DNA from 2 places in the Empedobacter stercoris genome. Region 2 is predicted to be linked to the other one. Evidence: riboswitches for the same ligand, from Rfam matches in the RefSeq annotation. Region 2 holds a riboswitch; the other holds the start of a gene.

Region 1 (4,346 bases), 350 kb from region 2:
ATTTACTGAATCAATTTCTAATTATTATTTTTTAACACTTTTCCGCGACACCTTGTAGCGCTTTATTTGCTCAACTTTGTAACATGATGTATGCTTTAGTTGACTGCAATAATTTTTATGCTTCGTGCGAACGAGTATTCAATCCGACGCTGAATGGAAAGCCAGTTGTGGTACTTTCTAACAATGATGGTTGTGTGATTGCACGCAGTAATGAAGCAAAAGATTTAGGAATTCCAATGGGTGCTCCTGCTTTTGAATACGAGAATAATTTTAGATTAAATAAAATCAATGTTTTCTCTTCAAATTATGCTTTGTATGCGGATATGAGTAATCGTGTGATGACTATTCTGAAATCCTATTGCCCTGATATTGAAATTTATTCGATTGATGAATCTTTTCTTCTTTTCAAAGGCTTTGATAACTATGATTTGGTGAAATGTGCACAAGAAATTAAACAAAAAATATATACCATTACCAAAATTCCAGTTTGTATTGGTATTGCTCCTACAAAGGCTTTAGCTAAAGTAGCAAATCGAATTGCGAAGAAATTTCCGAAACATCATAACGGCGTTTATATGATTGATTCGAAAGAGAAAATAAACAAAGCTTTAAAATGGTTAAAATGTGAGGATATTTGGGGAATTGGACGACGTTTAGCTAAACGTTTATCTTATATCGGATGTCGTAATGCATATGATTTCACCTTGCTTGAAGATGAATACATCAAACGAAATTTCTCCATCGTCGAATTGCGTTTGAAAAAAGAATTATTAGGCGAAAGCGTTTTAAAATTAGATGAAGTTCAACGCAAAAAATCAATTGCCACAACTCGAAGTTTTGAGAAAACAATCAATGATTATGAAAATCTGAAAGAGCGTGTTTCTACTTTTGCTGTTTCTTGTGCCGAAAAGCTTAGAAAAGAACAATCAAAATGCAACATTATTACTGTTTTTGTGATGACCAATCGTTTTGATGAAAAGCAATCATTTGTTTCAAACTCATTAAGTACAACCTTAGATTTTGATTCGAATTCGAGTATCGTTTTGTCAAAAACAGCTTTATTTTTATTGGATAAATTGGTTCCTGCAGAAGGCAAAGTTCCTGATTATAAAAAAGCTGGCGTTATCGTTTCCGCTATTACGCCCGATAATCAAGCACAGATGAATTTATTTCATACAGAATCTCCAAAACATAAAGCGTTGATGAGTGTGATGGATCAATTAAATGCAAATTATGGCGATCATATGCTTAAATTAGCTTCTCAAGATATACATAGAAAATGGAAAATGAAGCAAGAACGATTGTCACCTTGCTACACAACAAGATTTACAGATATTTTAAATGTTTATTAAATGGTACATTTTATTCAAGTTCCGAAATTCTCAGAAGAGTTAATCAATATCCCTATCAAAACAGATGGTGAAAAACGATTTGTTCAATTTTTTGGTGATGTTTCAGCAGGTTTCCCCTCTCCTGCTGCTGATTTTGTACAAAATAATATTAGTTTAGATGAAATTTTACTGAATCATCCCGAAGCAACTTATCTTAATCGTGTGGGTGGCGAAAGTATGTATCCTGAATATCTGAAAGGTGATTTACTTATCATTCGATCTGATATCGAACCCAGACATCATGATGATATTGTGGTATCGGTCAACAATTCCGAATACACGTTCAAACGTTATGATGACATCAACAAACAATTGATTTCTCTAAATCCGAAATACAAAAATTGTATTCAATTACAAGATGAAGATGTTGTCATTATTTTGGGTGTGGTTACCGATTTGGTGAGGCATAAGAGGAATTAAAAAAAACTATAAACTATTTTGATAATTTATATATAATCAATAATTTTATATCATAATTCAATCATCAAGAGTACATAAGGTACACCAACCGAGTTTAACAAACCACGGTGGTAAAGCGATGAGGGCTGTTCAGTCAAAATATTGTTACTCCCTTTATTCTTAATGATTGATACTGTTTAATAAATTAAAGTATCAAAACAATGGAAAATTTAACTGAAAAATTTGAAAAAAACTTGATTTCACTTTCAGATCAAGAAGTAATTAACTCCTTCAATAAAGAGGTGGGTAATACTGGATGGGTTGCTGCACGAGCTCACTTTCTAAAAGCACTAACTAATCAATTCGAATCAAGAGAAATTGACTATTCAATCATTAAAAATGAAAATACAATTTCTTTCGCGAAAAAGGTTTTACTAAAGGAAAAAAAATTACACTATTAAAAAACATGAGCCGATTAGCATAAATAATCGGCTCATTTTATAAATTTATAACAATTCGTAAAGCTTTACCTCTCCTCCATTTTTTTCTTCGTAACTATTCGCCCAAGTAAAATAATCATATTCAATTTCTGACCAACTATTAGCTTCATATTCGAACCCATAGTTTAGGTTTACTTGATTCAATTCAATCGAAACTTGCAACCGATCTTTGTCTTCAAAATCAATTGATTTATCAAACAGCGTATTGTTATTTAGTTTTTTTAGTACAAGTTCAACCAAATTATTTGGATTATACTTTTTAATAACATCATCTAACATTATTTCGCCGACAATTACAAGGTCTAACGCTTCATTGTAACGATACAAAACCCAGTAATTTTTTAATGATTGAACTTGATCGATTTCAAAATCAGAACAGGTACAAAACGTGACATCAGAATAAACTTGACACATCAATTTAAGTTTTGATAAATATACTTTTTTATTTCAAAAGCTTCTATCCTATTCTATCTCTTTGTTATACATTTATTATCCAAACGACTTATTTTGACGTTGTGAATATTTATGTTTGTTATTATCATTACAAATAGGCTTAATAGGAAGTAATTATCTTTTGTTATGATTTTATTAGCAGTAAAACGATTAGTATATTTACAACTTTAGTACAGAATAACAATATGGCGAAGAAAGTACAAACCAAAAGTACAGAAGAAATCCTGTGGGATGCAGCAAATAAATTACGTGGTTCGATAGAACCTTCAGAATATAAACACGTGGTATTGAGTTTAATCTTCTTGAAATTTGCAAGTGATAAATTCATCAAACGCAGAGAAGAATTGATTGCAGAAGGTAAAGAAGCCTTCTTAGAAATACCAGAATTTTATCAGGCAGAAAATGTATTCTATTTGCCTGAAGAATCGCGATGGGATTACATTATTGAAAACGCCAAACAAGAAGATATTACGCTTAAAGTAGATACGGCACTTAAAACCATAGAGCGTACCAACAAATCATTGGAAGGTGCATTACCTGATAATTATTTCTCTCGATTGGGATTAGATCAATCTAAGTTTTCGGCTTTGTTGGATACCATCAACAACATCGATACGCTTCGTGATGAAGCTCAAGATATTGTGGGACGTGTGTACGAATATTTCTTGAGCAAATTTGCCATTGCCGAAGGAAAGGGAAAAGGAGAATTCTATACCCCAAAGTCGATTGTAAACTTGATTGCCGAAATGATTGAACCCTACAAAGGAAAAATCTATGACCCTTCTTGTGGTTCGGGTGGTATGTTTGTACAATCGTTGAAGTTTATTGAGAAACATCAAGGAAACAAAAAAGATATTTCCATCTACGGACAAGAATTAACGAATACAACGTTTAAACTGGCAAAAATGAACTTAGCCATTCGTGGGATTTCTGCCAATTTAGGAAACAAAGCAGCCGATACGTTTGGTGACGATCAGCACAAAGAATTGAAAGCCGATTACATCATGGCAAATCCGCCCTTCAATTTAAAAGATTGGCGCGCTGAAAACGAATTAACAGACGATCCGCGTTGGACGGGTTACGAAGTTCCTCCAAAATCCAATGCCAACTATGCGTGGATTTTGAATATGATTTCGAAATTGTCGCAAAACGGTGTCGCTGGTTTTATCTTAGCCAATGGCGCCCTTTCGGGTGGTGGTGAAGAATACAAAATCCGTAAACAAATTATTGAAAACGACTTGGTTGAAGCGATTGTGATTTTACCAAGAGCGATGTTTTACTCTACAGATATTTCGGTAACACTTTGGATTTTGAACCGTAATAAAACAGAACGCACCGTAGAAGTAAACGATGGGGTGAAAAACTATCGTAACCGTGAAGGTGAAGTCTTGTTTATGGATTTACGCCAAAAAGGAGAACCGTTTGAAAAGAAATTCATTCAGTTTTCGGAACAAGATATTGAGCAAATAGCCGCAACGTATCATAACTGGCAACAAAAAGAGGTTGAAACCACTTACGCGAATGAACCTGAATATTGTTACAGTGCTTCTTTAGAAGAAATTCGTAAAAAAGATTATTCGTTAGTACCAAGTAAATACATTGC
Region 2 (4,346 bases):
TTTTTGTTCCATTCGGAAAGAGTCGATAGTTCGGGTGGTGAGTTTTTTCGTATATCAATTTGATATTCCTCTTCGGCAAGGTTAATCATCATATCGAAAATAATGGCTTTTTTATCAGCCACATAAGCTTGTTTCTCAAGGAAAGCCTTCTGCTTTTGCAAAAGCTTTACTTGGGCTTCAAGCTCCATGATCTTTTGTTCTGGTGACTTTGGCATATTCGAGGGTGTTTGGTTCTCCCAATCAAAGGTACCAAATTTTCTGAGCCAACTCATAACTGTACTTCGGGCTTGGATGCCATACTTACGGCAAGCGCCCACAGTAGATAATTCCCCAGACTCAATTTCTTTTACAACATTCAACTTAAAAGACATACTGTAATCGCGCTGAGTACGTTTGACATAATTGCTTCTTTCTTCCATAATAACGATTTCTTTTTTGTATCGCTATTTCAGGACGGGACATTTTTAGATTTAAAAAAAGCCTCAAGATAATTTAAGGCTTTTTATCCTAAATATTACTCAAAAGCAATTATTGAAAGATTTGTATTTTCTATAATTTCTTTTTGTTTAAGCTTCTCAATATCAATTACACCAACTATATGGTTGTAATTTTTACTCTGATAACGTTCTTCTATTTCCTCAAAAAAACTTGAAACATCATCTGTTTGGTTTTCAAATCCAATGTAAACACGTTTTTTCCCATTTTGATTAAAAATACCCTCGTGTTGATTTTCATATTTTCGAATCGAATATTTATAGTCATATTTCAACGCAGAAATATCACTCAAAACCGCTGAAGATGTAGGGAAACGCCCAGCTCCTTTTCCATATAAAAACTGCTCATCGGAAAGCGAACTTCCGATCAATACACCATTGTATTCATTATTTACTAAAGCAATCGTTTTATTAAGCTCAACAAAAGTTGGTAAAACTGTAGACGTAATTTCTCCTGTTTGATGATTTATTTTTGAATTCGCAATTAGCTTAATTGTGTAATTTTTTTCGTTCGCATATTTAAAATCTTCAACTTTCAAAGCAGTAATCCCTTTACGAATAATAGCTTCTACTTCAATTTTTTTACCAAAAGCATGTAATGTAATAATCGACAATTTACTCGCTGCATCAAAACCTTCCACATCTGCCGTTGGATCAGCTTCAGCAAAACCACTTTCTTGTGCTGCTTTCAAAGCATCTTGATACGATTCATTTTCATTCGCCATTTTAGTCAAGATGTAATTTGTTGTTCCATTCACGATTCCAGAAACATAATTCAATAAATCATTATCGAAATATTCTTCTAAATTTCGAATAATTGGTACAGAACCACAAACAGAGGCTTCATAAAGGAAAGAAACATTGTTTTGTTCTTGTAATTCTAATAATTCTTTGTGATGGTCAGCAATCAATTTTTTATTGGCACTTACGACATGTTTCCCATTAACAAAAGCTTTTTTGATGATATCATAAGCTGCATCTGCATCAGAAATCAATTCTACCACAACATTTATTTCATCATCATTTAAAATATCTTCTGCATTTGTTGAAAATAATTCAGCTGGTGCATTTCGTGTTTTTGAATCATCTTTAATTACAATTTTTTTAATCGCTGCATTTAATTGTGGTTTCTCTTCTAAAACCTTATAAATCCCCTCTCCTACTACGCCAAATCCGAATAATCCGATATTTATTTTTTTCATTTATTTATTTCTTTACTATTGATTTTATCAGAAAATGTGAAGAAAAAAGGAAATTTTAAAATAATAACAATTGAATCAGTTGTATTAAGAATAATACTGAATGATGGTTATCGTAGTTATTTATCTTCCCTTAACAGGATGGAATTAGCACCTTGATTGTAATCAGGTTGCTAAAGTTTCTTAGGGCCATTTCCCTCCACTTTTCTTGATAAAATATAAAATTTTACTTGAGCTATTTCTGAGGGCAAATTTAGTACAAACTATTTCAATTTTCCAAATATTAAAACATACATTTGTTTATAATTTTCTAATTAAAGTTCTAATATGATTTAATTTCAGAATTATTTTCTAAAATTTTTATTATTTAATGATTTGATTCTATAAAAATGATTAAAAAGTAAAAACAAATCTTCTAATTAATTCTGGAAAATTCAAAAAACCTAATAATATTCTAATTTAAAACACCTTAAATAAGTATTAAAGATATTTTTTACATCAATTAACGTATTGTAAGAATATTTTTCTATGTTAATGATTTTACAACCAAAAATAATCAGGTTAAGTTTATGGAATGATTAACTTATTTTGACATGTCTTCTTCAAATAATAATTATAATGATTATCATTTTTTTATTTTAAAAGGAATGGATAATTTTGCAGATAACCTTATAAAGAATAGATGGAGGGATTAGGCCCGTAGATATCTTGGCAACCCAAAGGAAAGTTGGGTGCTACATCCTACTCAAAAAAGAGAAAGATAAGGACTTACCTCGCAATTCTTCCCATAAGGTTTTAATAAAATAGTAAAATGAAATTAAACGATATACTAAAAGAACGTATTGTTATTTTAGATGGTGCTATGGGAACAATGATCCAAAAGCACAATTTGCAAGAGGAAGATTACAGAGGAGAAAGATTCAGAAATTTCCATACATCTTTAAAAGGAAATAACGATTTATTGGTGTTAACACAACCACAAATTATCAAAGATATTCATAGAGAGTATTTAGCTGCTGGCGCAGATTTAATTGAAACAAATACATTTAATGCGAATATCATTTCGATGATTGATTATGATATGGTTGATTTAGTTGATGAATTAAATTCGGAAGCCGTTCGTTTAGCGAAAGAAGCTTGTGCGGAATATTCTACTCCAGACAAACCTCGATTTGTTGTTGGTTCTTTAGGTCCTACAAATAAAACAGCATCGATTTCACCTCAAGTGAATGACCCAAGTTACCGTGACATCGATTTTGACACTTTAGCTAATGTTTATTTTCGACAAGCTAAAACAATGTTAGAAGCAGGTGTTGATGTATTGTTAGTTGAAACTATTTTTGATACCCTAAATGCTAAAGCAGCATTTTATGGAATTCAAGATGCGATCGAAAAAACTGGAATCAACGTTCCATTAATGGCTTCAGGTACGATAACAGATAAATCTGGACGCACACTTTCTGGACAAACAACTGAGGCATTCCTTATTTCTTTAGAACATATTGATTTACTTTCAGTTGGTTTAAATTGTGCGTTAGGTGCTACAGATTTAATTCCATACTTAGAAGTTTTAGCAGAAAAAGCTCCTTTTTATGTAAGTGCATATCCAAATGCAGGTTTACCTAATGCTTTTGGTGGATATGACGAAACAGCAGAAATGATGCGTGAACATATTCGTCCATTTTTAGACAAGAAATTGGTCAATATTATTGGTGGTTGTTGCGGAACAACACCAGATCATATCAAATTAATGGCAGATTTAGCAAAAGAATACGAACCTCGAAAAATCAATGTTGCATGTCAAGCGTAAAAATTCAACTTTCTGGATTAGAACCATTAATTGTACGCGAAAATTCAAACTTTGTAAACGTTGGAGAACGCACAAATGTAACTGGTTCAAAAAAATTCTTACGATTAATCAAAGAAGAAAAATTTGAAGAAGCACTTCAAGTTGCGCGTGATCAAGTAGATGGTGGCGCACAAATTATCGACATCAACATGGACGAAGGTATGCTTGATGGTATAGCTTCAATGGTAAAATATTTACGATTAATTGCTTCCGAGCCTGATATTTCAAAAGTTCCCATCATGATTGATTCTTCTAAATGGGAAATCATCGAAGCTGGATTAAAAAATGTACAAGGAAAAGCAATTGTCAACTCTATTTCTTTAAAAGAAGGAGAAGAATTATTCATCGAGCACGCCAAAAAAATCAAACGTTACGGTGCTGCAACTGTTGTAATGGCATTTGATGAAAAAGGTCAAGCTGATAATTACCAACGTCGTATTGAAATCGTAAAACGCTCGTATGATATATTGGTCAATCAAGTAAAATTCAATCCAAAAGACATCATTTTTGATGTTAATATTTTCCCTGTTGCAACAGGAATGGAAGAACATCGCCGAAATGCAATCGACTTTTTTGAAGCGACAAAATGGATCAAAGAAAATCTTCCTTATGCGTTAGTTTCGGGTGGAGTTTCCAATGTTTCGTTCTCGTTTCGTGGTAACAATGCAGTTCGAGAAGCAATGCACTCAGCCTTTTTATACCACGCAATTCAGCACGGAATGGATATGGGAATCGTTAATCCTGAAATGATTGAGATTTATGATGATATTCCAAAAGACTTATTAGAACATGTTGAAGATGTTT

What was found. A riboswitch is a leader RNA that binds a small molecule or an ion and turns the genes downstream of it on or off. The one in region 2 is predicted to bind S-adenosylmethionine.
Region 1: another riboswitch for S-adenosylmethionine. It lies ahead of NZD85_RS01105 (hypothetical protein); the one in region 2 lies ahead of NZD85_RS02675 (homoserine dehydrogenase).

The regions. Positions count from the first base shown of each region.
Region 1 is NZ_CP104209.1:230,711-235,056, reverse strand. Features, by position in the region: gene NZD85_RS01115 (Y-family DNA polymerase) at 84-1,352, shown strand; gene NZD85_RS01110 (LexA family protein) at 1,353-1,811, shown strand; SAM-I-IV-variant riboswitch at 1,868-1,962, shown strand; gene NZD85_RS01105 (hypothetical protein) at 2,012-2,251, shown strand; gene NZD85_RS01100 (hypothetical protein) at 2,297-2,704, opposite strand; gene NZD85_RS01095 (type I restriction-modification system subunit M) at 2,929-4,346, shown strand, end outside.
Region 2 is NZ_CP104209.1:578,064-582,409, forward strand. Features, by position in the region: gene NZD85_RS02665 (IS3 family transposase) at 1-12, opposite strand, end outside; gene NZD85_RS02670 (helix-turn-helix domain-containing protein) at 1-419, opposite strand, end outside; gene NZD85_RS02675 (homoserine dehydrogenase) at 515-1,696, opposite strand; SAM riboswitch class I at 1,814-1,911, opposite strand; SAM riboswitch class I at 2,360-2,460, shown strand; gene NZD85_RS02680 (homocysteine S-methyltransferase family protein) at 2,505-3,503, shown strand; gene metH (methionine synthase) at 3,491-4,346, shown strand, end outside.